Regions from separate parts of the Pseudoalteromonas sp. 0802 genome, predicted to be linked through region 4. Evidence: predicted binding sites of a transcription regulator. Region 4 holds the regulator's gene; each other region holds the start of a gene.
What was found. The regulator sigma-54, encoded in region 4, starts transcription at its own class of promoters, with help from an activator protein. The targets are predictions, from matches to a motif close to GTTGGCACGNNNNTNGNNT.
Positions count from the first base shown of each region.

Region 1: the regulator sigma-54 is predicted to act here: its motif matches at 5,613-5,631, upstream of flgB (flagellar basal body rod protein FlgB).
Region 2: the regulator sigma-54 is predicted to act here: its motif matches at 3,546-3,564, upstream of glnA (glutamate--ammonia ligase).
Region 3: the regulator sigma-54 is predicted to act here: its motif matches at 5,511-5,529, upstream of HUS61_RS00460 (EF-hand domain-containing protein).

Region 1 covers NZ_JABVXE010000003.1:152,071-160,146, forward strand. The annotation lists gene HUS61_RS08355 (LysR substrate-binding domain-containing protein) at 1-220, shown strand, start outside; gene HUS61_RS08360 (flagellar assembly protein FlgT) at 203-1,393, opposite strand; gene HUS61_RS08365 (LPP20 family lipoprotein) at 1,504-1,962, shown strand; gene flgN (flagellar protein FlgN) at 2,076-2,507, opposite strand; gene flgM (flagellar biosynthesis anti-sigma factor FlgM) at 2,500-2,820, opposite strand; gene flgA (flagellar basal body P-ring formation chaperone FlgA) at 2,899-3,603, opposite strand; gene HUS61_RS08385 (chemotaxis protein) at 3,746-4,678, shown strand; gene HUS61_RS08390 (protein-glutamate O-methyltransferase CheR) at 4,700-5,530, shown strand; gene flgB (flagellar basal body rod protein FlgB) at 5,666-6,076, shown strand; gene flgC (flagellar basal body rod protein FlgC) at 6,079-6,510, shown strand; gene HUS61_RS08405 (flagellar hook assembly protein FlgD) at 6,524-7,204, shown strand; gene flgE (flagellar hook protein FlgE) at 7,256-8,076, shown strand, end outside.
Region 2 covers NZ_JABVXE010000028.1:308-8,383, forward strand. The annotation lists one part of gene HUS61_RS19830 (IS3 family transposase) at 1-158, shown strand, start outside; one part of gene HUS61_RS19830 (IS3 family transposase) at 158-1,056, shown strand; gene typA (translational GTPase TypA) at 1,289-3,112, opposite strand; gene glnA (glutamate--ammonia ligase) at 3,620-5,026, shown strand; gene HUS61_RS19845 (DUF4124 domain-containing protein) at 5,160-5,681, shown strand; gene glnL (nitrogen regulation protein NR(II)) at 5,762-6,832, shown strand; gene ntrC (nitrogen regulation protein NR(I)) at 6,851-8,076, shown strand, end outside.
Region 3 covers NZ_JABVXE010000001.1:90,507-98,582, reverse strand. The annotation lists gene HUS61_RS00485 (DNA translocase FtsK) at 1-1,373, opposite strand, end outside; gene lrp (leucine-responsive transcriptional regulator Lrp) at 1,515-1,994, opposite strand; gene ald (alanine dehydrogenase) at 2,137-3,258, shown strand; gene rluB (23S rRNA pseudouridine(2605) synthase RluB) at 3,360-4,232, opposite strand; gene scpB (SMC-Scp complex subunit ScpB) at 4,229-4,819, opposite strand; gene HUS61_RS00460 (EF-hand domain-containing protein) at 4,950-5,471, opposite strand; gene HUS61_RS00455 (hypothetical protein) at 5,678-6,109, opposite strand; gene xthA (exodeoxyribonuclease III) at 6,353-7,162, shown strand; gene HUS61_RS00445 (energy-coupling factor ABC transporter permease) at 7,159-7,809, shown strand; gene HUS61_RS00440 (putative RNA methyltransferase) at 7,806-8,076, shown strand, end outside.
Region 4 covers NZ_JABVXE010000025.1:16,453-24,528, forward strand. The annotation lists gene rapZ (RNase adapter RapZ) at 1-319, opposite strand, end outside; gene ptsN (PTS IIA-like nitrogen regulatory protein PtsN) at 320-772, opposite strand; gene hpf (ribosome hibernation promoting factor) at 776-1,063, opposite strand; gene HUS61_RS19485 (RNA polymerase factor sigma-54) at 1,091-2,587, opposite strand; gene lptB (LPS export ABC transporter ATP-binding protein) at 2,695-3,420, opposite strand; gene lptA (lipopolysaccharide transport periplasmic protein LptA) at 3,417-3,938, opposite strand; gene lptC (LPS export ABC transporter periplasmic protein LptC) at 3,928-4,482, opposite strand; gene kdsC (3-deoxy-manno-octulosonate-8-phosphatase KdsC) at 4,479-5,030, opposite strand; gene HUS61_RS19510 (KpsF/GutQ family sugar-phosphate isomerase) at 5,034-6,005, opposite strand; gene HUS61_RS19515 (calcium/sodium antiporter) at 6,009-6,977, opposite strand; gene HUS61_RS19520 (ATP-binding cassette domain-containing protein) at 7,226-8,044, shown strand; gene mlaE (lipid asymmetry maintenance ABC transporter permease subunit MlaE) at 8,037-8,076, shown strand, end outside.

The DNA.
Region 1 (8,076 bases), on a different contig from region 4:
ACTCGCCTTGGTAGCAATGGATGATGGGGTAACCTTTGTTCCTAAGCTTGCATGTACACCACGTGAAGGAGTGAAGTACTTAGCTATAACACCTAATCAGCAACGCCAAGTTGTCATTGCAACTCGTAAGCACTACCCACATATAGCTGGTGTTGAGCAATTAGCTAGTTGGCTAAATGCTCATCAAGGCCTACAAGCTCATTTACTCGCTAGCAGCTAATTCAACAATATCGTTAATTTGAATGTTAGGTAGTGGTTGCTTATCTATACTCATGGCAACCGCTGATTGCTGATAAAGCTGAGTCACTTTTACCTGGTTAAGTGTGGTGATTTTGTGCGGAAGCTTATTACCCTGTGCATCCGTTAGGTAATTATGATGGGCTATATTTAAAATTTGCCCTTGCTCAAGCCCATGCGCCTTACCCAAGTTGATGATTAGTCTGTCGTTTTCGATATGCAGTATTTTACCTTGCGTGGGTAAGCAGGCCATGGCTGCTTGTAAGTCATAGGTTAGGGTTTGGTTTATATCGCTAATAGCTTGGCCATAGTCAGTTGCCCAAAATCGGTCGCTATATACATCGATGATCTCAGTCTTTTTATACGGCCAAATACCTTCTGTTTGGTAGCTTTTTTGCCAGAGCTTTTCGTAAGTGGTGCCATCAAATAAGACGTAATCTACTTTGTATGCACGCTTGAAACTATCATCTTGCCAAAATGCATAATCGTTGTTGATCTTATGGTTAACCGATAAATCACGAATACGGCTCAGTAATACATATTGCGAGTTACTGCGGCTAGTGACCTCTTCAAGTAGTGCATTACTGTAATCGTATTGCTGAGTGAAAAAATGATCTACTCGCAACGGCATATTGTAATAGGCTGTCGGTTTAGCTGCCATTTGCGTATTACTTAAGCTGGCATATAAGTGTTCACTAATGGCTTTGTTTACGTCAAAAATTTGGCCCATACGCGCTTGCTCGCGATTGGCGAGTTGGCTTTGTGTCACGGCAATAAATTTGGTGTATTGGTTTGCAGGGCATTCTTCTGCTTGGGCAAAAATATCGAGGCGAAGCGTGATGGCATAGGTGTCGTTGTGGCGGTCTTCGCTGATCAATTCTATTTTCTGGATTTCACCATGGCTGCTTATTTTCAGCTGATCTTGCGTCAAAACCCCGTCAACTAAGGTCTGTACAGAGGTTACTCGAGCGCCAGAAAACACTAAAGCCTGAGTTATGGCGTCTTTAATGGCGGCAGATTTGGCTTGGCTCGTATCGCCATTTTTTACAACTGCATGGCCTGTAGATTCAAACCACTGAGCTAAGCTATTGTTAGAAAACAAAATTGTAAAGGCTAAGCCAAGGCCTTTTAAGCTGGCTATTGTTTTATTTTTCATGCTGACACCTAGCATTAAAACCAATGAATAACCTAAATGAGCAAGGACTGTACCACAGTGGCATTAAACGTGCATATTTGTAGCCAAAGAGTTTTAAGCGGAAGCAAATTATGCGAGCACTTCTATTCGGTGGGCTGGTTGCCTGCGCAGCATTAACCGGCTGCAGTAGTATTTTTGATAAACATGTAGAATACACTTACATTGAGCCAGATAGCTACCCAGTGCTAAAAGCCGTGGGTTATGCGCCAATTAGTGCTCAACCAAGTAGCAATGAATCGCAGCGTACTCTACTTGCGATTAAAGCCTCAAAGCTTGAAGCTTACCGCGAGCTTGCTGAGCAAGTTTACGGGCAAAGAATTTCCGCAGGCACTACAGTGCAAAACAGCATTGCTCATAATGATCAATTACAAAGCCAAGTACAAGGTGTGATCAAAGGTGCACAGGTTATTAAAACCTATGCGGTAGGGGATACCTACGCAACTGAATTACAGCTTGATATGAAGCGAGTGCACGATTTATACATCGGCGAAGTAAAACCGCGCCAAGTGAAAAAAGTAACATATTATTAGGTGCAACTTAGTCTAGTTGTAACCTATTGGCTTGCCGCATAAGTCCAGCAAATTCTGCAAGCATTAAAAAAGCGCGATAACTTAGTTATCGCGCTTTTTTAATGAAATAGTATTTATGCTTTCAAGTTGTGAACGATTTTCTTATCGCCTTGAATCACGCTGCCGCCTTGGTCGTAGGTCATCGATGATGGTGCACCGATTAAAATATCTTTAAGTTGCTTAACACTCAACTGTGCTTGATGGGCCGCGTGAGCGTTTACATCATTTTTCTTCTTGCAGCTTGCTAGGAGAGTATTTACTTGCTTAATGAGTGCACTTACTTCGTCATCTTGCGATTCGTTGTGCGCAACAAGCTTTTGAACTTCTTTATCAATGGTTTGAATTTGTTGGAGCAAAGAGATTTTTTGTTGGGCAATACTCTTTAATCCGTCACCACGCTTTGCAGCAATGGCTGTCAACTCATCATCTAACAGCGCAGCAATAGACTCCAAGCAAGAAACTTGTTGTGTTAATTTGCTAGCTATTAAATGATTATGATCAGCCATAGACATCAAACTCGAATGCAGCGATGTTCTTTGCTAGCTTTTCAGCATCAATTTGGTATTTACCTTCACTGATTGCCTTTTTCAGCTCAGCCACTTTATTGCTATCAAAGCCAGATGATTGCTCTGCTTTTTCTTGCAAAGATTTTAGCTGTTTAGCTTGAGGAGTTAAGCTAACAGAATCTGCACTTGCTTTTGGTGCGGCCGATTTTGCAGCGGCTGCATTAGCATTATCTTTTTGTAAATCAAGCTTTTTTTGCTTGGTATTTGTCAACACAGAAGGCTGTTGTTGACCATTATTGACATTGCTTACCATAATTTTGACCTATACATTACCCAACATATGCCTTTATATCGGCGGGCACAGCGGATACTTTAGCATAAATATAAAAAATTAAATATTTACTTGTACAGACTCGACCCCATCCACACGTGCATTTAATACTTTACCTGATTTTTTGTTTTTTACACGTACTAATTCGTCTAACGTGCCATCTTCTAGAGCAATTCCGGTGGTTTTAATTCTTAAGCCGCGTAATGAAGCATAGATAGTTACATTATCGCCTTTACAAACCATACAAACCTGGCTCATAACAATAGGTGTGCCGTCACGTAAATTGCGCTTACTGCGACTGCCAATAAGTATAGCCTCATCTTGAACATATTGTGTTCTAACAAATTGTTTAGGTTTCATTTCGAGGCGTAAATGTTCAGGGCGAATGACCTCTCCACGGGCTAAATTAGTGGTAACAACAACCACAGGTTCGAGCTCAATAATGCGCACGTGAACGTATTGAGTCCAACTATTTAAATCTTGGCACTTAAGTTGTACAGTTACCTGCCGATTAAAAGGAGGCTCAGTTGGTAACTCTTTGTTAATTGGTGACTCACATAACCTCTCAGGAATGCGACTATCTAATGGTAAAGCACTAATTTGAGGTGTGGTGTCCAGATCAGGGAGCTGCTCGCTAACAAAATCGATGGCGATTTGTTGAAGTTGCTCGGTATTATAAACTTCTGCCTGTAGTTGTGTTGTAAACAACAGGCTAGTAAGAAAATAAAAAACACTGTATCTTCGGCTTTTTTTTAACAAACTCATATTGTTTCGACTATGCTTATGGTTGAAAACAAGGTATAAATATTTTGCGTCAAAAAACAGACGCTTTGTAACCTTATGTAGCTTTAACACAAAGAAGGCAATTATTGTTCCAGCTCTGATTGTTTATCTTTAGGAGATTGAAATGGCAGGCATTTTAGACTCAGTTAACCAGCGTACTCAGTTGGTTGGGCAAAACCGCCTTGAATTACTATTATTCAAACTCAGAGGGCGACAACGCTTTGGTATAAACGTGTTTAAAGTAAGAGAGGTTCTGCAATGTCCACCACTTACTAACATGCCCAAATCAAATGCGTACATTCGCGGTGTTGCGCATATCCGTGGTCAAACTATCTCTGTTATTGATTTATCGATGGCTGTAGGTGGCCCTGCAATTGAAAATATCAAAGACAGTTTTATCATCATTGCTGAGTACAACCGTTCAGTGCAAGGGTTTTTAGTTGGTGGCGTTGAACGAATCGTGAATATGAACTGGGAAAAAATAATGCCGCCGCCTTCGGGAGCCGGACGTTATTCTTACCTAACTGCGGTCACTGAGATTGAAAACGAATTAGTTGAAATTCTCGATGTAGAAAAGATATTAAACGAAATTTGCCCAGTTAACACTGAAGTAAGCGCTGAAGTAGTTGGTGAAGGTGAGATTCAGCGTGACTTAGGTGAGCGTATTGTCTTTATTGCTGATGACTCTGCAGTAGCTCGAAACCAAGTTAAGCGTGCGCTTGAACCTCTAGGTGTACAAACTGAACTAGCTAAAAACGGAAAAGAAGCGCTTTTACGTTTAAGAGAGATTGCTCAGCTCGATTGTCAAAATGATATTACTGAACGTGTTGGTCTATTAATATCTGATGTAGAAATGCCAGAAATGGACGGTTATACCTTAACCGCTGAAATTAAGGCTGATCCAAAATTATCACCTTTGCATGTGATCTTGCATACCTCTTTAAGTGGGGTGTTTAACCAAGCAATGATCGAAAAAGTGGGTGCTGATGATTTTATTGCAAAATTTAACCCAGATGAATTAGCGACAGCTGTGAAGAAGTGGGTTCATTGTGATTAATTATTTATAGGTGGTATTACTTTGGAAAATAAGCATTTACAACAAAGCGAATACGATCAATTCCGCTCTTTTTTAGAGCAACAATGTGGCATTGTGCTTGGCGATAATAAACTTTATTTAGTTAAAAGCCGCCTTGCGCCGCTTATGGCGCGTTTTAATGTTGAGTCTTTATCACAGTTGGTAAGTAAAACACTAAGCCCTCATGAGAGGCAGCTTCGTGCCGCTGTCGTTGATGCGATGACAACCAATGAAACGCTTTGGTTTCGTGATCAATATCCGTTTGAGTTATTGAAAACAAAACTATTTCCTGAGCTTAAAGATGTGCGTAGGCCACTAAAAATATGGTCAGCGGCAAGTTCATCAGGACAAGAGCCGTACTCAATTGCCATGTCTGTTGCCGAGTTCCAATCTAAAAATCCAGGCGTATTAAAGATGGGGGCGCAAATTATTGGCACTGATATCTCTAATACCATGCTTGATATGTGCAAGAATGCTGAGTATGACTCACTAGCCCTTGCTCGTGGCTTGTCGATGGAGCGTCGTCAAAAGTTCTTCAAGGACAGCGGTAATGGAATGGCTCAGGTAGTTGACCCTATACGTAAAATGGTCAGCTTTAGACATTTAAACTTACTCGATTCATATGCCCTAATGGGCAAGTTTGACATCATATTTTGCCGTAATGTGTTGATTTACTTTTCACCAGAAGTAAAAGCTAAAATCATTTCGCAATTTGCTCAAGCTTTAAACCCGAAAGGTTACCTGTTTTTAGGTGCGTCAGAATCAATGGCGGGCTTAAGTGATAGCTTTGATATGGTTCGTTGTAACCCGGGTATCATCTATCAGAAAAAGTAAACTCTCCTTAGCAACCTAGTCCTTAGGTTGCTAAATTTATCTATTTTTCAGTCTCTTATATAAATAAAATCACTTCTTTATTCTTGGCTTAGCTTTTGCATTAACCACTGCAGAGTCAATTTTTTGGAGATGGTTATGGCTATCAGTTTTGATAAAGCATTTGGTGTTCATCCTCATGCGATGTTGATCCGTTCACAACGCGCTGAGTTATTAGCGACAAATATCGCTAATGCTGATACGCCGGGCTACAAAGCGAAAGATATCGATTTTGCTTCGGCATTAAAAGCGGCAAAAAGCAACCAACAAGGCGGCAATAGCATGGTAAGAACCGATGCTAAACATATTGCCGGGGGCAGTCGTTTTGTTGGCAGTGCAGAAATGTTTCGTACGCCAAATCAAGCAGATACAGGTGATGGTAACTCAGTTGATATACAAGTGGAACGAAACTTGTATGTACAGAACTCATTAGAGTATCAGGCAAGCCTGCAATTTATGAGTAGTAAAATTAAAGGCCTTAAAAAAGCCCTCGGTAGTCAAGGAGCTTAATCATGAGTTTGTATAATGTTTTTGATATTTCAGCAACCGGTATGAGCGCGCAAAATGTTCGCTTAAATACTACTGCCAGTAATATCTCGAATGCGAATACGATTAGTTCTAGCCAAGATCAGACATACCGAGCGCGCCATCCTGTTTTTGCTGCAGAGTTGACTAAAGCGTCATCATCACAAAGCAATCCTCAGGGCTCTTCTGTTGGCGTTAAAGTATTAGGTGTTGTAGAGAGCGATAAACCTCTACAAATTGAATATAACCCGAACCACCCAAGTGCGGATGAAAATGGTTATATCTACAAACCTAACGTTAATGTTGTAGAAGAAATGGCAAATATGATTTCAGCCTCTCGCTCTTACCAAACAAATGTGCAAGTTGCTGATGCAGCTAAGCAAATGTTAAGTAAAACACTGTTGCTTGGGCAGCGGTAACCGAGGATAAGTTATGAGTAACGACATCAGCAGTGCGTCATCAACGTATTTAGATAATTTACGTTGGCAAGACAATCAAAATAAAACAGAAGAGAAAGATGATACTTTAACGCAAGAAGACTTCTTCTCACTTTTAACACAACAGTTGTCGTTTCAAGACCCAAGCAAGCCTGCTGACAACGATCAAATGATTGCGCAGATGACGAATTTCACTATGGCTGAGGGTATTTCAAACTTAAATGAGAAGTTTGAATCACTGACTGCATCAATGACATCTAACTCTGCGTTACAGGCTTCAACGCTCGTTGGTAAGCAAGCGTTACTTGAGTCTGACACCATTGATTTTGATGGCGAAAATCTAGCTAAAGGGTCGGTGGTTGCAGAAACCGCTGTTGAATCTTTAACGCTAAGAATAACGGATTCATCAGGCCAGTTAGTGCGTACCATTGAATTAGGTTCTCAGTCAGCGGGTGCACTTCGTTTTGAATGGGATGGTAAAGACAATGATGGCAATGTGCTACCTGAAGGTGAATATGACATCAGTGCTGAAGGCTTTGTAAATGGAGACTACAGCAGTATGCCAATGGCGACCTTTAAGAATATTGAAAGTGTCAATATTAATGGCGCAAGCGGCATTATCGTAAATACAAAAGAGGGTGCGGTTAGGCTAACTGATATAGCTGAAATCGCATAAGTAAAAAAAGTTTGGGTTAGCTTAGGCTAAGAGATAGGTTAGAGGTGAGTTATGAGCTTCAATATAGCATTAACAGGCTTAGCAGCCGCGCAAAAAGATTTAGACGTTACAGCAAATAATATTGCTAACGTTAATACTACGGGCTTTAAAGAGTCTCGTGCAGAGTTCGCTGATGTATACGCATCATCAGTATTTAGTTCTGGTAAAACAAAAAATGGTGACGGTGTAAGAACGACAATGGTGGCACAGCAATTCCACCAAGGTTCGTTATCTTTCACAAATAACTCTCTTGACTTAGCGATCACTGGTGAAGGTTATTTCGCAATGGCGAATGACCTAGGTGCGCAAGACTTCACATATACTCGTGCAGGTGCGTTTAAATTAAATCAGGATAACTTTATTGTTGATGCAAGCGGTAACTACTTACAAGGTTTCCCTGTTGATGAAGCAACTGGTGATACCACTTCTGTTAGCTTAAGTACATCTTCGGCGTTACAAATTCCTGATGCATCAGGTTCACCGCGTGCAACCACGAATGTTTATTCATCATTTAACCTTGATTCACGTGCCTCTGCGCCAACAGTGACACCGTTTGATCCTGAATCAAGTGCTACATATAATAGTTCAACATCAACAACTGTGTATGATTCATTAGGTGAGCCACATATTTTACAGTTCTTCTTCGTTAAAACTGATGCAGCTGTGACAGGTAATGACAATGAGTGGCAAGTATACGCCACACTGGATGAAAAACCATTTGATGCAAGTGGTGTAGAGCAAACAACAACGCCTTATACACCACTAACTACATTCCAATTTGATTCAAGTGGTTTACCACTTAACACGGATGGTGTTGCTAATACTGATGCATC
Region 2 (8,076 bases), on a different contig from region 4:
TGACATGCTATCAAGTTGGAGAAGTCACATGACCTCGAAAAAGAAAACAGCAAAGCCATTAAAGAACCAAGGCCCAGACAAATCATACACAGATTTAGAGCCCCAAATTCGCAAGCTTGAGAAGCAACTCGAAGATGCTCAGCTGGAGAATGACGTTTTAAAAAAGGCGAAAGTCTACTTCGACAGCCTAAAAGAATAAGGTTCGAATATATCCACAAGGTCACAGACGCCAAACGCACAGTGAAAAAGTTGTGCAGTTGGTTATCTGTGTCGCCGGCTGGGTATTATAAATGGTTAAAGCAATTACCTAGCACACGCCAGAAAGAGAACAGTTCGTTACTGAAGTTTCTAAAGCATATTAGCGACCAGGAGCACTGTATCCCGGGCTATAGAAAGCTTTGGGAAGCAGCGGTAGCACATGGCTTTGATTGTAGTAAAGGACGTGTGCAGAGGTTGTTACAAAGCGTTGGCTATCGTTCAAAGTCAGGTAAAAGACGCTATACAAGCCGCTCGAAGAAAGAAGGTACAATCAAAGCGAGTAATTTATTACGGCGCCAGTTTAATGTTGATACAGTAAATACCGTGTGGGTATCAGATATCACACAAGTACGCTGTAAAGATGGTTGGCAGTATTTATGCGTCATCCTTGACTTGTACTCTCGTAAGGTTGTTGGCTGGGTAACAAGCCGGATAAACAACGCCGAGTTAGTTATTAAAACACTGAGAAAAGCATGGTCAGCACGCCAACCTGATGGTTCGAATTTGCTCTTTCATTCAGACCAAGGAGCTCAGTATGTCGCAAAGGAAACTGTGAAGTGGTTAACTAATAGAGGTGTCACAGTGAGTATGTCTAGAAAAGGTAACTGCTGGGATAACGCATGCTCTGAAAGCTTCTTCGCGCAGTATAAAAAGGAGTGGATAAAGAATTTAAACGAACTGAGTCGTAGTGAAATGACAACACAAACGTATTTTTATATTGAAAAATACTACAACTCAGTAAGAAGGCATGGCACCCTAGGGTATAAAAGTCCCATGCAATACGAACAAGTTAATTAAACCCCGTGTCTACTTTATCGGGGTCAGATCACCCTCTCGATCAACTGATATCTGACTTCTGAAATCTAACTTCTCGATTTTTTTTACGGCTAACGGCTAACGGCTAACGGCTAACGGCTAACGGCTAACGGCTAACGGCTAACGGCTAACGGCTAACGGCTAATCATTACAACAAAAAACCGCCGTATTTTTCAATACGGCGGTTTTAATTTTGTGAAACTAAAAGACCTTATTAGTCTTTAGCTTGACGGCTCGCACGCTTACGCTCACTTTCAGTTAAGTGACGCTTACGGATACGGATGTTTTCAGGTGTCACTTCCACTAACTCGTCATCATCGATGAACTCAATCGCTTGTTCAAGCGTGTAGTTTAGTGGTGGAACAAGCGTTTGTGCTTCATCTGTACCAGATGCACGAACGTTTGTAAGTTGCTTACCTTTAAGCGCGTTTACTGTTAGGTCATTGTCACGGCTGTGGATACCGATAACCATACCTTCGTAAACTTCAACACCGTGACCGATGAATAACTTACCACGGTCTTGTAAGTTGAATAATGCGTTAGTAAGTGCTTTACCTGTTGCGTTAGCAATCATTACACCATTCTTACGAGCACCGATAGTACCGCCTTTATGTGGACCGTAGTGATCGAATGTGTGGTAAAGAAGACCAGAACCAGACGTTAATGTCATGAATTCAGTTTGGAAACCAATTAAGCCACGGCTTGGGATCATAAAGTCCATACGTACACGGCCTTTACCATCTGGAGACATGTCTGTTAGTTCACCCTTACGAAGACCAATTTGTTCCATGATAGAACCTTGGTGCTCTTCTTGACAGTCGATTGTAAGTGTTTCGTATGGCTCTTCTTTTTGACCATCAACTTCACGAAGGATTACTTGTGGACGAGATACAGCGAGCTCGTAACCTTCACGACGCATGTTCTCGATTAAGATACCTAAGTGTAACTCACCACGACCAGAAACACGGAAGCTATCTGGGTTGTCAGTTTCTTCAACACGTAATGCAACGTTGTGAACAAGCTCAGCTTGTAAACGCTCAAGGATGTTACGTGAAGTTACGAATTTACCTTCTTTACCAGCAAATGGTGATGTATTTACAGAGAACGTCATTGTTACTGTAGGCTCATCAACACTTAGCGGTGGTAATGCTTCAACGGTATTTACATCACAGATAGTGTCTGAGATTTTCAGCTCACCAAGACCTGTGATAGCAATAATATCGCCAGCGCCTGCTGATTCTGCTTCATGACGCTCAAGACCTAAGTAGCTCATTACTTGGCCAACTTTACCGTTACGCTTAGTACCATCTGCACTAACAATTGTTACTTGTTGGTTAGGGCGAACAGTACCACGCTTGATACGACCTACACCGATAACACCGATGTATGAGTTGTAGTCAAGCTGAGAAATTTGCATTTGGAAAGCACCTTCAGGATCTGCATCCGGTGGAGATACTTCGTCAACGATCATCTGGAACATTGGTTCCATGTTATCTGATGGCTCGTCTAAATCCATTGTTGCCCAGCCGTTGATAGCTGATGCATAGATTACTTTAAAGTCTAACTGTTCGTCAGTTGCACCTAGGTTATCGAATAAATCGAAAACTTGGTCCATAACCCAGTCAGGACGTGCACCAGGCTTGTCGATTTTGTTGATTACAACAATCGGCGTTAAACCTTGTGCGAATGCTTTTTGCGTTACGAAACGCGTTTGCGGCATTGGACCTTCTTGAGCATCAACAAGTAGTAATACTGAGTCAGCCATCGAAAGTACGCGTTCTACTTCACCACCGAAGTCGGCGTGTCCTGGGGTGTCTACGATATTGATATGGTAGTCGTTCCAAGAGATAGCTGTGTTCTTAGCTAAAATGGTAATACCACGCTCTTTCTCAATGTCGTTTGAGTCCATTACGCGCTCTTCGTTACCGCCGCGCGTTTCTAATGTGCCTGATTGCTCAAGCAGTTTATCAACCAAAGTTGTTTTACCGTGGTCAACGTGGGCGATAATCGCTATATTTCTTAACTTTTCGATGCTCATATTTTTTCTCAGAGAAATTGAATCTCATTGATCCTGCAAGATCTACGCACTCACCTGCGTTTTCACCAGATGTCCCAGCATAGGATTTAAAAGGGCGCATATTATCCCTTAATAATGGCATGGATGAAAGTTTATCCAATATAAATTTATAAACTTTCTTCAGGCTTTCTATAAGTATCTGTTTTATAAATGACAAATTTATGAAAATTAAAGTGAATCTGAGCTCAAAACTGGCGAAATTTTAGTTTTTGAACCATATTTTGGCACTAAATCGTGTTCATAACAGAAAAATTGGCACGCTCAATAATTGTGCAAAATAAGGTCGCACTTTTTACGCACCAGAATGATCCTTTTACGCACCAACTTAGTGCAATAGAAGTTAACAAAACAAAGCCTTGTTTGTTTTTTGCAAGTCTAAACAAGGTGTTAAAAACATGGCACGAAACCAGCTTATATAAGCGAAAAGCAATAATGCAGCAAAAATAAAACCCAACAATTGGAGGACACATGTCACAATCGGTTTTAGATTTTATCAAAGAAAATGACGTTAAGTTCATTGATTTACGCTTTACTGATACCAAAGGTAAAGAACAGCATGTTTCTATTCCTCATCATCAAATTGATGAAGATTTCTTCGAAGACGGCAAAATGTTTGACGGTTCTTCAATTGCTGGCTGGAAAGGTATCAACGAATCAGACATGGTACTTATGCCTGTTCCTGAGTCTGCGAAAATGGACCCATTTTCTGAAGAAGCTACACTAATCGTACGTTGTGACGTAGTTGAGCCTTCAACACTTCAAGGTTATGAGCGTGATCCACGTTCTGTTGCAAAACGCGCTGAAGAGTACATGCGCTCTACTGGTATTGCTGACACTGTATTATTCGGTCCAGAGCCAGAGTTCTTCCTTTTTGATGACGTTAAATACAAATCAGACATGTCTGGTTCTATGTACAAAATCGATTCTGTAGAAGCTGCTTGGAACTCAGACAAAGATTACGAAGGTGGCAACATGGGTCACCGTCCAGGTGTTAAAGGCGGTTACTTCCCGTGTTCACCTGTTGATTCATCACATGACTGGCGTTCAGCGACTTGCTTAGTTCTTGAAGAACTAGGTCAAGTAGTAGAAGCTCACCACCACGAAGTAGCAACTGCAGGTCAAAATGAGATCGCAACTCGCTTCAATACAATGGTATTAAAAGCTGACGAAATCCAAGAGATGAAATATGTTATCCATAACATGGCTCACCTTTACGGAAAAACAGCGACATTCATGCCTAAGCCAATCGTAGGTGATAACGGTTCTGGTATGCACTGTCACCAATCTCTAGGTAAAGATGGCGTAAACATCTTCGCTGGTGACAAATATGCAGGTCTATCTGAAGAAGCACTTTACTACATCGGTGGTATCATCAAGCACGCTAAAGCAATCAACGCATTCGCTAACGCGTCAACTAACTCATACAAGCGTCTAGTACCAGGTTTCGAGGCGCCAGTAATGCTTGCATACTCTGCACGTAACCGTTCTGCTTCAATCCGTATCCCAGTGGTACCTTCTGCAAAAGCACGTCGTATCGAAGTACGTTTCCCTGATCCAACAGCTAACCCATACTTAGCATTCTCTGCAATGCTTATGGCTGGCCTAGACGGTATCAAAAACAAGATCCACCCTGGCGATGCAATGGACAAAGACTTATACGATCTACCTGCTGAAGAAGCAGCTGAGATCCCACAAGTTGCATCTTCTTTACAAGAAGCACTTGCATCACTAGATGCTGACCGTGAGTTCTTAACGCAAGGTGGCGTATTCACTGATGACCTAATCGATGCATACATCGCGCTTAAAGGTCAAGAAGTTGAAAAACTTAACATGACAACTCACCCAGTTGAGTTCGAAATGTACTACAGCGTGTAACACACGCTGTACCAGAATTATCTGAAAGATAATAAATGTGTGTTCTCAAGCCCGCTCTGCGGGCTTTTTTAATGGTAATTGAGCGGGTTCTACTCTACAGTTTTATTTAGATTAAAAAATGCAGGGTTGCAGGGTGAAAAGCACAACTTTATTGGTACTATCGCTGATTTTTATAAGCTTTTTTGGCTATAGCGCAGCGCAGAAAGTGTATTCTTGGAAAGATAAAAACGGCGTTTTAGTATTTTCTGATACACCGCGCCCTGGCGCTACCGAAGTAAAGATGAATACCCAAAACCTGACCATGCCAGCTACCGACACCAGCATACTTGATAGCGCACCAAGTGCGACACCTGTCAAATTTAAAGTCAGTATTGCTTCTCCTGCTAATGAAGCGACCGTGCGAGAAAATACCGGTTCAGTGTATGTCACTGCTCGAATTAGCCCACGCTTTGAAAACGGATTTAAAGTACAACTTTTATTTGATGGTTCTGCCCATGGTGCACCAAGTAATAGCACGACCTTTGCACTAAGAGAGGTCGAGCGTGGAGAACACACATTACAAGCTAAACTTTATGATGCTAATAATAAACTCGTTTCGGTTAGCCCAGTCAGCACCTTTTTCATGCACAGAACCTCAATTTATGGCGGAAACTAAGGTTTTTGACATGACTTCTCGCAAAGTAAAAAGAGTATGCTAAGCTGCACTAAATTGAAACGCACTAAAATGGTGCAACCATGCTCAGTGAAACACATTTTAACTCTGAACTGCTCGACAGTATTTGGAAAAATTTAAGTACTGCTGTCATTTTACTCGACCGAGATTTTAAACTGGTTTATGCAAACGATAGCGCCAGTGAGCTTTTAGGTTTAGGGCCCAAGCGAATTATCAACCAACCGTTCGATAACCTATTCAATTACCACTCGATAGACTTAAAACGCATTGCTCAGTATTCGTTGTTCGATGGTGTTGATTGCCACCAGCATAGAGCTGACGTGGTTTTCGTCGATTCACGCCATGCCAAACTGACCATTAGCACGCGCCGAATAAGCAGCCATGATGAAAATTATATTTTGTTTGAATGCCGCCAAATGGATGATGAAATTCGCCACGATCAAGCTTCGAATCAAATGCATCAATATCAAGCAGCACGTAACCTAATTCGTGGTTTGGCACACGAAATTAAAAATCCTTTAGGTGGAATTCGCGGAGCGGCGCAATTATTGCAGTATGAGGTTGATCAGCAAGAACGTGATCAATGTGCCGAATTAATCATTGAACAAGCAGACCGTTTACGCGAGCTTGTAGACCGCTTACTTGGTCCGAATCAATTGCCACATAAATCCTATGGCAACATTCACCAAGCGTTAGAGTCAGTGATTAAACTGAGCATGTTAGATAACAATGCCAATATCACTTTAGTGAAAGACTATGATCCAAGTATACCGAGTGTGTACATTGACCAAAGTAAAATTCAACAAGTGGTACTGAACATTATTCGTAATGCACAACAGGCACTGGTTGATGGTGGCGAGATAAGAATAAAAACCCGCATCAATCATCAACACAGGCGCCCAGGTAAGGCGCCGAAAAAAACCTTGCTGATCCAAATTTCGGATAACGGCCCAGGTATAGACAAGAGCTTACGTGAAACCTTGTTCTACCCAATGATCACCAACAAAGAAAATGGATCAGGGCTTGGTTTATCGATAGCGCAAACCTTGGTTGACCAACATGACGGCCACATTGATTGTGACAGTTGGCCAGGCCATACAGAATTTAATATCTATTTGCCTTTTACGGATTAATGGTTTTTTGGAGTAGTCATGAAAACAGTCTGGTTAGTTGATGATGATGCCTCAATTCGCTTTGTACTAGAGAAAGCGTTGGCACGTGCAGGATTTGAAACTGAAAGCTATGCGAACGCACAAGATGTGCTTAATGCATTAAAGTTTAGCCAGCCAACGGTATTAGTATCTGATGTACGAATGCCGGGTATGGACGGCATGGCGTTACTTGAGACTATTGCTGAGCAAAACCCTGGCCTGCCAGTGATCATCATGACCGCTCACTCAGACTTAGACTCGGCGGTGAATGCCTTCCAAAAAGGGGCATTTGAGTATCTCGCTAAACCGTTCGATTTAGATGAAGCTGTCGCGCTGGTTGAAAGCGCATGCCGTGCTAATTCAACGAAAAAAACTAAACGTAAGCAAGCACCACAAACCAATGCGCATATCATAGGCGAAGCGCCTGCTATGCAAGAGGTGTTCAGGGCAATTGGTAAATTATCAGCATCAAGTATGAGCGTGCTGATTAATGGTGAGTCAGGGACAGGTAAAGAGCTAGTTGCAAGTGCCCTGCATAACCACAGCCCTCGTAAAGAAAACCAATTTATAGCTTTGAATATGGCTGCCATTCCAAAAGAATTGGTCGAGTCAGAGTTATTCGGTCACGAAAAAGGCGCGTTCACTGGAGCCGACAGTATTCGTAAAGGCCGTTTTGAACAAGCGAATGGCGGCACCTTATTTTTAGATGAAATAGGTGATATGCCGCTCGATGTACAAACGCGTTTATTACGCGTGTTAGCCGATGGTGAGTTTTACCGTGTTGGTGGCCATCAAAGCATTAAAGTTGATGTACGTATTATTGCTGCAACACACCAAAACCTCGAAGACTTGGTAAAACAAGGTAAGTTTCGTGACGACTTATTCCATCGCTTAAACGTGGTGCGTTTACGCTTACCCGCGCTACGTGAGCGTACTGAAGATATTGAACGACTAGCACAACACTTTTTACATAAAAGTGCCAAAGAGCTGCAGGTTGAAAGCAAAATTTTAAGCCCTAAAGCTACTGAGCAACTGCGCTTATTCAATTGGCCAGGTAACGTGCGCCAATTAGAGAATACTTGCCGCTGGTTAACGGTTATGGCACCGGGTGAGCTGATCAGCGAGCAAGATTTACCACCAGAGATTGTTGCTGTTGCACCGACTGAGCAAGAAGGTGATTGGCTGGATGCATTTCAACAATGGCTTAACCTTGAACTTAAACAAGG
Region 3 (8,076 bases), on a different contig from region 4:
GATGGGTTTGATTCGAACTTAGGCGCGTTAATAACTTCACTTAAACGCACTATTTCACGGTGTTTGTTTGGCAGCTCTAAACCAACATAGGTTTTACCCGGAATAACTTCTACTACACGTACGCTTACAGCAGACAGTGAACGTGCTAAATCTTTCGCTAGGCCAGTGATTTTAGCTACTTTAATACCCGGCGCTAAATCAAGCTCAAAGCGCGTTACAACCGGACCTGGGTACACACCCACAACCGCAGCTTGAATGTTAAAATCAAGTAATTTGGTTTCAACTAAACGCGAAATACCATCAAGCTCTTCTTGCGATAATGGGTTTTTCGCTTTATCTGGGCGGTCTAATAAATCAAGTGATGGTAACGGGTTTGTAGGCGGCTGCTCTTCAAGCAGTGCTTCAAACTTTTCCTTTGCCGTTGGTGGTGGCTGATACGCAGGTTTCGGCTTAGGCATTGGGCGCGCAGGCGAAACAACCGTTGTAACAGGTTTTTCTGGCTCAACGACTGGGCTCTGATCAAGCGCATTCAGTGCCGATACGGTATCGAATGATTCATCATCAAGGGCACTAAAACCAATTTCTTGGTCAAGAATATCGTCTAGTTCATCAAAGCCTTTAAAGTCATCATCAGCTTTTTCAGCAGGCTTTTGCTTAGCTTTAACAGGCTTTGGCTCTTCTTCATCTGCATCATTAAAGCTAATAGCTGGCTCGTTTTCTGGTTCTACAAAGTTAGCGTCTGGCTCTGAAGTGGCGATATCTTTAACAGCTTCTTTTTCACGATGTAACCAAGCAGAAAATTGCTCACGTAAAAAGTAAAATGCTTTCATTACCCACTTGCCGACAAAATCGACAAATTGAACCCACGAAATACCGGTTAATAGGGTTAAACCAGCAAAGAAAAAACACAGTAATAAAATTGAGGTGCCGGTAAAATTAAAGGTAGGCATCATTGCTGTCGCAATAACATCCCCCACTACCCCACCAGATGAAAAGTTATAAATATCATCAAAATTAATGCTGCTGATTGCCGTCGCTGAAGTAATAAACAGCGCAAAGCCAATAACACGTAAGGCAAGCGTGGTGTAATCAAGCTGGAAAATACGGTGTGGTTGTTTAAACAATAAATAACCGAACAATTGAATGGCAACAGGCACTAAATAAGCAAGCCAGCCAAAAGTGAGTAATAGGATATCTGCAACCCAAGCTCCCGCTGTGCCGGTAATATTCTTAACATTAACAAATTCACCGGTTTGCGACCATGAAGGGTCCGCAGGATCAAAACTGATTAATGCACATAAAATAAATACTGCAGCAAAGGTGCTGATGATTAGCCCCGTTTCTAACAGTCTTTGAACACCATTTAGGCGCATAGCTCCCTATTCCTTATTATTCTTTACTGATCGATTAGCAGTGAAATACCTTAGCAGGAAATGCCGTTTGATGCACTTTATCTTAGCCTTGATGGACTGATAATGAACAAGTTTTTGTTACTCAATATGTATTTTAACAGTTTAGGCAATATATGGGCGAATAATGACCCCTTCTTCACCTTTTACTTCTTCCATTACCACATAAGTTCGGCTTTCACTGACATTTGGTAGTTTTAGTAGAATATCACCCAGTACATTACGATATTCCGACATATCATTTACACGTGTTTTTAATAAAAAGTCGAAATTACCCGACACTAGATGGCACTCAATTATTTCGTCGTGCTTTTTAACTGCAGCGTTAAACTCTTCGAAAACATCTGGTGAGGTTTTAGTGATGGTTACTTCTACATAAACCGACAAACCTTGGCCAAGTTTAGCAGGATCCACTACTGCTTTATAACCGAGTATATAACCTTCTCTTTCGAGCTTTTTTACCCGCTCCAAACAAGGGGTGGCACTTAGCCCTACACGCCTTGCCAGCTCTACGTTAGAGATCCGACCATCGAGCTGTAATTCCATTAAAATTTTACGGTCTATTCTGTCGAGTAATTGATGCATAAGCCAAACCAGAGTTTTGCACTGTTTAAAATTTATTTTTAGATTATATCACTAGAATAACACTTAAAAAAGGTGAGACACACTGGCTGGTCATGAATATAATAGTCAAAAATTTTATCCCGTTCTATTAAGGCGAAAAACTATGATTATTGGTGTACCTAAAGAAATCAAAAACCATGAATACCGTGTAGGTATGGTTCCTGCGAGTGTTCGTGAACTAGTAAACCATGGCCACCAAGTGTTTGTTGAAACTGATGCTGGTATGGGCATTGGCTTCACTAACGAAGATTATGTTGCAGCTGGTGCTGAAATTTTACCAACAGCAGCAGACGTTTTTGCTAAAGCTGAAATGATCGTTAAAGTAAAAGAGCCACAAGCTGTTGAGCGTGCAATGTTACGCGAAGACCAAATTCTATTTACTTACCTTCACTTAGCACCGGATCTTCCACAAACTGAAGACCTAGTTAAAAGTGGCGCAGTGTGTATCGCTTACGAAACAGTAACTGATTCACGTGGCGGTTTACCTCTTCTTGCTCCTATGAGTGAAGTTGCTGGTCGTATGTCTATCCAAGCTGGTGCACAAGCGCTTGAAAAATCAAACCACGGCCGTGGTATGTTACTTGGTGGTGTACCAGGTGTTGAGCCTGCTAAAGTTGTTGTTATCGGCGGCGGCATGGTTGGTCGTAGCGCAGCACAAATGGCTGTTGGTCTAGGTGCTGATGTTGTTGTTCTTGACCGTAACATCGACGTACTACGTGCATTAGACGCACAGTTCGGTAATAAAGTTAAAGCTATCTACTCTACTGCTGACGCACTAGAAAAACACGTATTAGAAGCTGACCTTGTGATCGGTGGCGTACTAATCCCAGGTGCAGCAGCGCCTAAACTAGTGACAGCTGAGCACATCAAAGCAATGAAGCCTGGTTCTGCAATCGTCGACGTTGCAATCGACCAAGGTGGTTGTATCGCAACTTCTAAAGCGACAACACACGCTGATCCTACTTACATTGTTGATGACGTTGTTCACTACTGTGTTGCTAACATGCCAGGTGCTGTTCCACGTACTTCTACGTTCGCACTTAACAATGCAACATTACCGTTCATCATCAACCTTGCTAACAAAGGCTATAAGAAAGCGCTTCTTGACGATGCAAACTTCTTAAAAGGCTTAAACGTGATCAAAGGTAAAGTTACTTATAAAGAAGTAGCCGAAGCTTTCAACATGGAATATGTTGACCCACGTACAGCAGTTGAAAATGCTTAATTAGAATTAGCATTGTGAAACAAAAAAAGCAGCGATATCGCTGCTTTTTTTATGCCTGTTTGCAAATAAAGTAGTTTATCTGCAAACAATTATATTTCTGATTAACGACGCTTAGTTTGTTTAGCGCGTTGATTGTGCTTTTTAACCGCCTTACGGATTTGGTTAATTTTGGCACGTTTGTCTTTACGCTTTTCAGGAATAACCGACAGCTTAGTTTGCGTTTCGCGGCCTAGCTGTACTGTTTTACGTAAATAGTTAACCGTGTCTAAATCAAGCTCAGCCCAACCACCTTGTGGCAAGCGCTTATCAAGCTCTAACTTACCGTAACGAATACGGATAAGACGCGATACTTCAACATCTTGTGATTGCCATAAACGACGTACTTCGCGGTTACGCCCTTCTGTTAAAGTCACATTGAACCAACGGTTGATACCTTCACCACCCATAGGTTTGATGTTTAAGAATTTTGCAGGACCATCTTCAAGCTCAACGCCTTTTGTTAAAGTGCGTAGCGTTTCGTTAGTTACTTCACCAAACACACGAGCTGAGTACTCACGCTCTACTTCGTAGCTTGGGTGCATTAAACGGTTAGCAAGTTCACCATCGTTAGTAAATAGCATTAAACCAGCGGTATTTATATCTAGTCGGCCAACTGCAATCCAACGTTCGCCATCAACACGTGGTAAACGGTCAAATACCGTACGACGACCTTCAGGGTCTTTACGTGTACATAACTCGCCTTCTGGCTTGTTATACATAAGCACTCGACAAATACGGTCGGCTTTGTCTTCAATTTTAACTACGTGACCGTCAACTCGAATTACATCGGTTGCTTCAACACGGTCGCCTAAACGTGCCACTTTACCATTCACGCTCACACGGTTGGCATCGATGTATTTTTCCATTTCACGACGTGAACCCACGCCAGCACGGGCTAATACTTTTTGTAACTTTTCAGTTTCTACATTACTCATTCAGATAGTTCTCTCACAGAAGGATCGCTCAATAGCTGGTTGATTTTACTCTCCTGAAGTTCAGGTAACGGCGGTAATTCATCTAAACCAGCTAATGAAAAATAATCTAAGAAAGCGGATGTTGTGGCATACAACGCTGGGCGCCCAGGCACCTCTTTATGACCAACAACTCTGACCCACTCTCTTTCTAATAAGGTTTTAATAATTCCTGAGCCAACAGTCACCCCCCGTACTTGTTCAATTTCACCACGGGTAATAGGTTGTCTATAGGCAATCAAGGATAAAGTTTCTAGTAGTGCTCGTGAGTATTTAGGTGCGCGCTCTTGCCATAAGTTTGCCAGCCAAGGCGCTAAACTAGCGCAGGCTTGAAACCTGTAACCGCTGCCTACTGCAACAAGCTTAATGCCTCGGGTTTGATAATGCGTTTGAATTTGTTCAATTGCATTATTAATGCGCGGCATAGATACGCTTAAATCAGCTAATACTGTCTCTTTTAAATGACGTTTAGACACAGGTTTTCCAGCAACAAAAATCGCGGCTTCTATGATTTCGACTAACTGTTCATCACTGATACGTTTTGTGGCCATCACTACTAAAGGTCATTTTAAATCACTAACGCTCTATTATGACAGAAGTCGGCCAAGGTTGGAAAAATTATTGTAAAAAAGCCAGTGTAAAACACTGGCTTTAGGGGATATTTATGAATGAATATTGAAATTAGCTATTTTTAACCATTTCAAGGGCATCATCTTCGGCAACGTCACTGCCATATTTGCTAATGTAATTAACAAACTCAGTGCGGCTTACACGCTTATCTTTGTTGATATCCATATAGCCAAAGTGATTTGCGATATCGTCGTCATCGGCTTCTTCAATAGAAACATAACCATTTTTGTCGTTATCTAACGATTTAAAGTCATTTTCGATTGGGTCAAATTTAGCGATTTCAGCTTTAAATGCTGATTCAGATACCTCACTATCAGTTGCCACTTTGCCTGTATTTAGCTGCATGTATGCATTAAATTCAGTACGGCTGATTTGCTCATCCATATTGGTATCGATATTTGAAAAATGATCCCAAATAGCATCATCGTCAGCTTCTACCTTAGAGATATAACCGTCATTGTCATTATCTAGGCTGCCAAAATCACTGTCGATTTTTGCTAAAGAGTTACTTGCAGAACATGCTGAAAGACTTAGTGCTGCTAAAATTGTTGATGCTAAAGTTAACTTGTTCATAAGACATTTCCTTGTAGTCGATTAGATTCACTTCGAATGTTACAAGTTGAATGCCAAAATGCCTTATTGGCTAAAATCAAGCACTTACAGCCTGGTTAAGTTGGTGTTAAGCCTATGATTTAGCAAGCTTTTCATGGATTACTGTAATTTTTTCATAAAAAAAGCGCTCCGAAGAGCGCTTTTTACAAATAACAAAAATGCTGCTATTAGATAGCTGCGTTTTGGTAACGCTTAACGAAGTCTGTTACTGCTTCGCCATTACATTTTAACGTATTTAAGTTACCAATTTTTTCACGCACAGGTGTTAAACCTTTTTTAAGTGCAGTGATGCAAAGTTGAGTTTCTTTTTGCTCATTTTTAGCAAACACTTCAACAGCTGCTTTTGCTGCTTCTTGTGATTGTGCTTTTTTAGCAATTTCACGGATGTCAGTACCGTTACATAAAATGCTTTTTGAAAAACGTGACATTGAAATGCCATGCTTTGCTGCTTCTTTACGTGCAGCGGTAAACCCTTCGTTCGCACTTAAGCTACATAACTTTGATTCAATACGGTTATCAGCTGAAAAGTAGTGCGGGTTGCTTGCTAATGAGCCAAATGAGATACATGCAAGAGAAAGCATCACTAATTGTTTTTTCATGGTTTACCTTTAAATAGTACATAATATGAACGGATGGTTTGCGCGCATTATATAAACAAAAATCAGTAGATCAACTGAATTATTTATTTAATTTAATAATTAATAGTGAGTTAACAATGTTTTTAAATTAAGCAGCAATTGATCAACATTTACCCAATTTGATTTTCGTAATTAGCTCATGAATAAGCCCTAGTTTGATGATAGAATTGCGCTAAACACTGAAACAAAAATAATAGGTGCACCATGAAGGTAATCTCATTTAACATTAACGGCCTGCGCGCTCGTTTACACCAATTGCAAGCCGTAATTGATAAACATCAACCAGATATTATTGGCTTACAAGAAATCAAAGTACATGATGAGGCCTTCCCTCTCGAAGATGTGCAAAAAATGGGTTATCACGTTTATTTTCATGGTCAAAAAGCGCATTACGGCGTGGCTATGTTATGTAAACAAGAGCCGAAATCAGTAGTTAAAGGCTTTGCAACCGATACCGACGAATCACAGCGTCGTATGATCAGTGTTACCGTGACACAAGAAAATGGTCGTGACCTAACGGTGATGAATGGCTACTTCCCGCAAGGGGATAATATTGCCCACGAAACCAAATTCCCTTATAAGCGTCAATTCTATAAAGATTTAATGACTCACTTAGAAGATAACCACACGCCAGAGCAAGATGTTATTGTGATGGGCGATATTAATATTTCACCAACCGATCTCGATATTGGTATTGGTGAACCAAACCGTAAGCGCTGGTTAAAAACAGGTAAGTGTTCTTTCCAACCTGAAGAGCGTGAATGGTTAAGCACGTTATTAAACTGGGGCTTTAAAGATACCTTCCGTGAACTTTACCCAGAAAAAACCGAGCAATATTCGTGGTTTGATTACCGCTCTAAAGGTTTTGATGACAACCGCGGTCTGCGTATTGATGTGATCTTAGCAACCCCTGCTCTTGCTGAGCGTTGTGTTGAGTCTGGTATCGATTACGAATTGCGTGGTATCGAAAAACCATCTGATCATGCGCCAATTTGGTCAACATTTAACGCATGATAGACACTATGCAATGGCAGCTCCCATTGTGGAGCTGTGTGGCTATAATACTTTGGCTCAGCTTTGATAAACAAAGCCTGTCACATTTGCTGGCAACACCGATAAGACAAGTGGGTGTGCTCGCATGTGCCCTTGTACTTGCGGTACTGTGGCGCATTAAAGCGGGGATATTACCTGGCCTCGAATTGCATATTTTGGGGGTCACTGCAGTGACCCTAATTTTAGGTTGGCGACTGGCAATTTTTGCAAGCCTTCTTGCAAGTTTACTCTTGGTATTAGTCGCTCAGTTGCCAGTATCAATACTGCCAGTGCATTTATTGTTTACTGCTTTTTTACCAATAACATTGAGCTATTTGTGTTTTGTGCTTTGCTATAGCTACCTGCCGAGACACTTTTTTATTTATATCTTTTTATGCGCGTTTTTAACCGCTGCTGTTATCGCCTGTATTAAAATACTTACCAGCGGTGTGTTTTATTACTTGCTTGGTGATTACAGTTTTATTGAGATTTCAGAAAACTATCTGATCCTGTGTGCCATAATTTGGTTTCCTGAAGCAATGCTCAATGGCATGGCCATTACCTTGATGATCACCTATCGCCCTCATTGGGTTAAAACCTTTTATGATAAGGACTATTTAGACTCATGAGTCTTCACTATCACTGCCCGCTTTGCAAACTTGAACTTACTCTAAACGACAAAACTTACCGTTGTGACAACAACCACAGTTTTGATATCGCCAAAGAGGGTTATGTCAATTTACTTCCCGTGCAAAATAAAAAGTCGAAACAACCGGGCGATAACCTTGAAATGGTGCAAGCACGCCGCTCATTTTTAAGTGCCGGGCACTATTTGTTTTTACAGCAAGCTTTAGCAGAGCTAGTGGCCTCTCTCGAACCAAGTTCAGTGATTGATT
Region 4 (8,076 bases):
TAGATAGTGGATGCAAGCGGCGTGTTTCTGAAAAGCGCTTGATCAGAGTTTGGTCATCACTGTCTAAATAGAATAGTGTTGGGTTTGCGAAACCTGGCAGGTACTCAAGAATATCATTAAATTCTTGCTGCTCTTTCGGTAAGTTACGCACGTCGATGCTGACCGCTATTTTATCGTAGTTATCAGACACACTACGTACGAGCGAAGGCAGTAAATTAACCGGAATATTATCAACGCAATAATAGCCCAAGTCTTCAAGTACTCGTAAAGCGACCGATTTACCTGAGCCTGAGCGACCGCTGATAATTATTAATTCCATTTATGCCTCTGCTGATATGACCTGAAACAGTTGCTGATCGGTAGTAGCACTACGCAGCTGTTTACAAAATTCTTTATCTTTAAGTCTATCAGCAATTGTTGATAAGGTCTTTAGGTGAAGCTGACAGTCACCATCTGGTACGATGAGTGCCACAAAAATATCAACTGGACGATTATCAATTGCATCAAAATTAATAGGGGATTCACTCACTATCACAAATGCATGAGGCTCATCTGCGCCGCTCATTCGGCCATGTGGAATAGCAATACCTCGGCCAATGCCGGTGCTACCTAGTTTTTCTCGGTTGAGTAAAGCATCTAGGATATCTTGTTGCGATAAATGAGGAAGCTGCTGGTGGGCCAGTTCGCTGATATATTCAAGAATTCTTTTTTTGCTATTAAAAAGGACCGCAGCTTTGCTGCAGTCCTGGTTAGTAAGTGAACTTAGTTTCATAATTTAATGTCGAGCTAATTTCTCTTTGTGTTTAATGACTTGGCGATCAAGTTTATCGATCAGTGAGTCAATGGCTGCGTACATATCTTGATGTTCTGTAGAAGCGAACAATTCGCCTCCGTTTACATGTAAAGTTGCTTCTGCTTTTTGGCTTAATTTTTCTACATCTAGAATGACATGAACATTATTAATATGGTCAAAATGCCTTTCTAGTTTTGCAAACTTGGTGTTTACATAGTCTCTTAATGAATCTGTGATTTCTACATGACGACCAGTTAAATTTAGTTGCATAAGCATTTTTCCTTCTATGTAAAACGTCTAAATCAGACTCTTACGCTGATTAGACGGAGGTATTGCTAGAGACTCACGATATTTTGCAATTGTACGTCTAGCTACTTTAATTCCTTGCTCAGCCAATATATCTGCAATTTTGCTATCACTCAATGGTTTAGCTGAGTTTTCTGCAGCGACTAACTTCTTGATTAAAGCGCGTATTGCTGTAGAAGAACACTCACCACCATTTTCGGTGCTGACATGGCTTGAGAAGAAATATTTCAACTCAAAAATACCCCGTGGGGTATGCATATATTTTTGCGTTGTTACCCGTGAAATCGTCGATTCATGCATTTCGACCATTTCAGCAACATCATTTAGCACCATCGGCTTCATTGCTTCAGGGCCATGCTCAAAGAAAGCTTGTTGTTGTTGAACGATACAGTTGGTCACTTTTAATAGCGTATCGTTACGGCTTTCTAAGCTTTTAATAAACCACTTAGCTTCTTGTAAGTGAGAGCGAATAAATTGGCTGTCGCTACTTGATTTTACAGAGCGAGACATCGCCGCATATTGGCTGTTCACTCTAATCTTTGGCATACAGTCTGGGTTTAACTCGACTACCCAGCGACCTTTTACTTTTTTTACTGATACATCAGGTATAACGTACTCAGACTCTTCGCGCACTATGCTATCCGCAGGCTTAGGATTTAAGCTGTGGATTAGTGTCATCACTTCTTTAAGCTCGTTTTCTTTAAGCTTAGTCTTTTTCATCAAAGTTCGATAGTCGCGACTCGCTAATAATTCGATATGCTCAGATAAAACCATTTTAGTTTCAGCTAAATATGGCGTATTAGCATCGAATTGGCGTAACTGAATGCACAGACATTCTTGTAAACTGCGCGCACCAATACCCACAGGATCAAATAACTGAATTCTTTTTAAGACCGCTTCGACTTCATCAAGTTCGATTTCTTCTTCATCGTTATTTTGATTAAAGCTTTCGACTATATCTTCACAGCTTACCGTTAAAATACCTGAGTCATCGATAGCTTCTACAATTGCCACAGCAATCGCTTCATCAGTAGGGCTAAATGGCGTGAGCTGTAATTGCCACATTAGGTATTCATGAAGGGTTTCGGTTGATGCTCCCTGGTAGATAGATTCATCTTCAGGCATTGGCCCTGACGATGTTGAAGGGGCGGCACTCATGTACTCATCCCACGTGACGTCCATTGCTAAGTCATCGCTTACGGTGTCTTTATTGAGAGCATCACTACTTTCTTGCTCGTACTCGCTAGGTGCTTCTTCGGCAGACGCGCTGACTTGCACATCGTCAGGCTCCGCTTTTTGCTCATTCTTGCCGGTGCTTTCTTCATTGTAATCCGCTTCTTCCACTTCAAGCAGGGGATTACTATCAAGCGCTTCTTGAATTTCTTGCTGGAGATCCAATGTACTGAGCTGCAACAAACGAATCGCTTGTTGCAGTTGTGGAGTCATTGTAAGTTGCTGGCCCATGCGCAGCTGTAATGATTGCCTCATGTATCCCTAACAATCCTTTTTAAGTTATCGATAACTGTATAAACACAGTTATCGATTTATTGTCATTGTTATAAGTCTAGCAGATGCTCTAGTCGCTGGCGTAATGGTTACAGCCTGAATTGCTCGCCTAGATATACATCGCGTACAGTTTGGTCTGCTAATACGTGCTCAGGTGTGCCTGATGCAATTAGCTCCCCATGAGAAACAATGTAGGCTTTTTCACAAACATCAAGGGTTTCTCGAACATTATGGTCAGTAATTAGTACACCGATACCACGATTTTTTAGGTGCTCAATAATTTTCTTTATATCTAACACTGAAATTGGATCAACACCAGCAAAAGGCTCATCTAAAAGGATAAATTTAGGATTAGCGGCTAATGCGCGAGCAATTTCTACACGGCGTCGCTCACCACCTGACAGCGCCATACCTTGGCTGTCACGAATGTGTTGAATACTAAACTCATCGAGTAAGCTATTGAGTGTTTCTTCGCGGGTGGTTTTATTTAGATCTTTACGAGTTTCTAAAATGGCCATCAAGTTTTGGTAAACCGTCAACTTTCGAAAAATTGACGATTCTTGTGGCAGATAGCCAATACCTAAACGCGCACGGCTATGCATTGGTAAAAGGGTGATATCGTTATCATCAATACTGATTTTACCTTTGTCGCTAGGTACTAGGCCTACAATCATATAGAAGGTCGTTGTTTTACCTGCGCCATTTGGACCAAGCAAGCCAACAATACTGCCAGCTTCAACTTCAAGACCGACATTTTTAACCACTTGGCGGCCTTTGTAGCTTTTAGCTAAAAGCTCTGCTTTTAATGTGCTCATGGTTGGCCTTTATTATCTTTTTTATTTTCAACAGGCACTAAAATAGTGTGTACACGATCTGTTGAGTTTTCGTCTTTTTCAGCACTGATCAGCTGCTGTGCCATATCATAGGTAATGCTTTTTGCTGTTACTTTTTGACCTGCTTGAGTAACTTCAGCTTCACCATTTAAGGTTAAGAAGCGTTTTGCAACATCATAACGAACTTCTTCTGCGCTAGCGCTCATTACGGTGCCATCAGCTTGCTTTTCTTCGAAGTAAGCAGGCTTACCTGTGGCAATAATCAACTCTACTGTACCTTCGGTATCACCGCCGTGTGCTTCAAGGCGCTCTGCGGTAATACGACGATTACCATGCACGATCTCTACGTTACCTTCAAATATGCCAACGCCATCTTTTAGTTTACCTACTTGGCGATCTGAGCTAATGCTAATTTGAGCGCCAGTTTGCTCGGCAGCTGCGCCCGAAAAGGCAATCAATAAGCTTGGGATCAGGAGTAATTTCTTCAGTTTATTGGTCATAGTATATGGTTCGTGTATGGTTAGTTAACTCAACAATTTCGGTTTTTAAATCGGCTTTTAAGCCTTTCCCGGTAATCTTTAAATTCGGTCCTGTTAGTGTCACAGGTTGCTTAGAAAACATGGTCATTTTATCAATGTCGACATTAATGTTTTCTGCTTTTATATCTTCAATCATGCCGTTGTGGGTTAAGTTTTTAGCAACTACATCCCCTTCAAAAATCAGCTGATCGTTTTCGTACAATGTGGCTTCTTTGGCTTTTACTTGCCAAACCTGCTGGTCGCCATAAATAGTAAAAATAGGTTGCTCAAAAAAGGTAAACCCTAATTGTTGATACAACTCCATTTTAGCAGCAGCCACTTTATGACTAATTTTGCCTTGCTCGTCATACGCTGTTTGCTTTAACGCCACTGCGGTGTAATCAGGTGTTGCGATGATCTCGTCTTCACTAGTTATTGTGTCTGTTGATTGGTTAAAGTACGGGTACCATAACCACACCATGCAACAAACAAAAACAATACTCAGTAAAATACGGGCTATATTCATGCGCTGGTTCCATCGCTAGTTAACGGCTTACCGTTTTCTAACATCAGTAAATCAGTTAATTCACGCACAGCTCCAAAGCCACCTGGTAATAATGTGGTGTAATGAGCCAGCTTTTTAATCAGTGGGTGTGCGTCGTTTACAGCAATGGCAAACCCTACTTTTTCCATTACTGGTAAGTCTGGACCATCATCACCAATATAGGCAATTTGTTCATCAGTCAGCCCCAGTTTATCTTTTAACTCTTGATAAGCAATCAGCTTATCTTCTTGTCCCTGATAAATGTGCTGAACTGTTAGGCTAGTCATTCGCTGCTGAACTATTTGTGAATGGCGGCCAGTAATCACTGCCACTTCAAAGCCACTATTAATGAGCGCTTTAATACCAAAGCCATCTTTAGTATTAAATGCTTTAAGCTCTTCGCCATCATTACCTAAGTAAATTCGGCCATCAGAAAAAACGCCATCTATATCACAGATTAGCAATTTTACTTTTTGTGCGCGCTGACTCACATCAGGGCTAAGAGGCTGGTATAGCTCGGCGAATGTCATTGCTTAAAGAACTCCTGCTTTTAATAGGTCTTGCATATTAAGGGCACCAATTGGCGTATTACTTTGATCTACCACAATTAAACCATTGATACGTTTACGTTCCATAATATTTAAAGCTTCAGCTGCAAGCATATCAGGGCGAGCAGTTGTACATGAACGGGTCATTACTTGGCTAATTGCCGTATTATGGATATCGATGCGCTGTTCTAAAATACGGCGTAAGTCACCATCAGTGAATAATCCGGCTAACTTTTCATCTTCACCAATCACCGCGGTCATACCAAGGCCCTTGGCTGACATTTCGATTAGTGCGTCTTTAATGCTTTGGGTTTCGCTCACGATTGGCGTGGCGTCGCCTGCGTGCATCACATCATCTAATGTAAGTAATAAACGTTTACCTAAGCTGCCACCCGGGTGCGAAAGCGCAAAATCATCGGCTGTGAAACCACGGGTTTCAAGTAACGCAACCGCCATTGCATCACCCATAACCAAGGTCGCTGTGGTACTTGCAGTTGGCGCAAGGCCTAATGGACATGCCTCTTGGCTTACTTTAATGCACACATGTACATCAGACAGTTTGGCCATGGTTGAGTCTGGGTTGCCTGTTAGTGAAATCATTTTTGCGCCAATGCGCTTGATAACAGGGATAATGCTAAGTACTTCGCTGGTTTCGCCTGAGTTCGAAATACACATCACCACATCATCACGGGTGATCATGCCTAAATCACCGTGGCTTGCTTCGCCAGGATGAACAAAAAATGCCGGTGTGCCAGTACTTGCAAGGGTCGCCGCAATTTTATTACCAACGTGGCCAGACTTGCCCATACCAATCACAATAATACGACCTGTACATTGGAACATTAATTGGCAAGCGTTATCGAAATCTTGATTTATATATTGCTCAATTTCTTGTAAAGCTTGTGCTTCAATTTCGAGTACGCGCTTACCCTGCGCGATAAAGCTAGGTTGTGTCATTAATTATCCTACTTGGCTGAAAATATAGCCCTGATATGCAATAAATGCGACTAACAAGAAGCCACCTTCTACTCTATTGATACGACGAGCACCTTTAAAGTTCAATGACATGGCAATCAATACAATCGTTGCTGCAATCATGATAAGTGCATCGCGGTTTGCCGCAGAAGGGTCAATAATTGATGGGTTGATAATACCCGCAAGTGGTAATACGGCGAGTAAATTGAAAATGTTTGAGCCAACGATATTACCAAGCGCTAAATCGTCTTCGTTTTTTAATACCCCTGCAATACAGGCTGCCAGCTCTGGTAAGCTGGTACCAATAGCAATAATGGTTAAGCCTATTACAAGGTCTGATAGACCAAAATATTTTGCGATATCAACGGCTGATTCAACTAAAAAATGTGAACTAATTGGTAATAAAATCATGCCGATGATTAACCAAAACACGGCAGATTTAGTGCTTACATCGTTCGGAACGTCTTCACATGCTTCGCTAACAAATGGGTCATCTTGATTTTTAGCACGCAGAGATACAATAACTAAACCACCAATAAACACAGCAAAAGCAATCATCAAGGCAATGCCTTCAGCGAACGAAAAATAGTTATCTGAGAACACATACCAAGCGGCTACTGAGATTAACAGTACCAGCGGCATTTCACGTTTAAGTGTCATTGAAGATACTGAAAGAGGGCGTAGTAAAGCTGTGACACCAAGTACAAGTAAGATATTAGTAATGTTAGAGCCGACCGCATTACCTACCGCAGTATCTGTTTTATCAGCAAGTGCTGCTGATGCAGATACCATCATTTCAGGGGCTGAAGAGCCCATAGCAACAACGGTTAAACCAATGATTAGGGTGGGGATCCCCATATTTTTCGCGAGTGCAGCCGCCCCATAAACAAACCGATCGGCACTCCAAACGAGTGCAGCAAAACCAATAATTAAAATGACAAAAGAAGTCACCATTGTGATACGCCAACATTACTTATACAGATGACTGCAAATAGTAACAAAAGCGAACCTGAAAGTATAAGTAAAAGAATGGGCTGGCTAGCATAAAGCGTGCTTAGCAAGGAAACTAAATTTCAGGTGTCGTTAAGCTCTTTGCAGCTAGCTTTAGAATTTATTGATAGAAAATATTACAAAATTTTACGATTTGTTTTTTCCATCTTGACTAAAAAACCCTTAAAATGGCAAAACTAGTGAAAAACGTTATGGAGAGCGACTTGTCGCAATCAATAGTAGAAATCAAGGATGTAACCTTTTCACGGGGCGATAGAATCATATATAAAAATATGAGTTTTAACATTCCGAAAGGCAAGATTACCGCTATCATGGGACCAAGCGGCATTGGTAAAACCACCATGTTGCGCTTAATTGGCGGTCAGCTTAAACCTGATTCTGGTGACATTTTATTTGAAGGCAACAGCATTCCTGGCATGACTCGCAAGGAACTTTATGCTGCCCGCACCAAAATGAGTATGCTGTTTCAAAGTGGCGCTTTATTTACCGATATGTCAGTGTTTGACAATATCGCCTTTCCTTTGCGTGAACATACTCAACTCAGCGAAGATTTAATCCGTCTTGTCGTTTTAATGAAATTACAAGCTGTCGGCTTACGTGGTGCACAAGACTTAATGCCGTCTGAGCTTTCTGGTGGTATGGCTCGCCGTGCTGCTTTAGCGCGTTCAATTGCTCTTGATCCAGAGCTTATCATGTACGATGAGCCATTTGCTGGCCAAGATCCTATCTCTATGGGTGTGTTAGTTAAGCTAATAAAATCACTGAATGAGGTGCTAGGTTTATCATCACTGATCGTGACCCATGATGTAACAGAGGTTATGAGTATTGCTGATCACGTGATCATTATTGCTGATCAAGGGGTGATAGGCGAAGGCTCACCAGAGCAAATGCAAAACCATGAATCTGAACTTGTACAACAGTTCTTAAATGGTTTATCGGATGGCCCTGTACCATTCCATTTCCCAGCTCCTGCGTATGATGATGAATTACTAGGAGTGCATAATGCTTGATCTATTCCAGAAGTTAGGTCACAAAACATTAG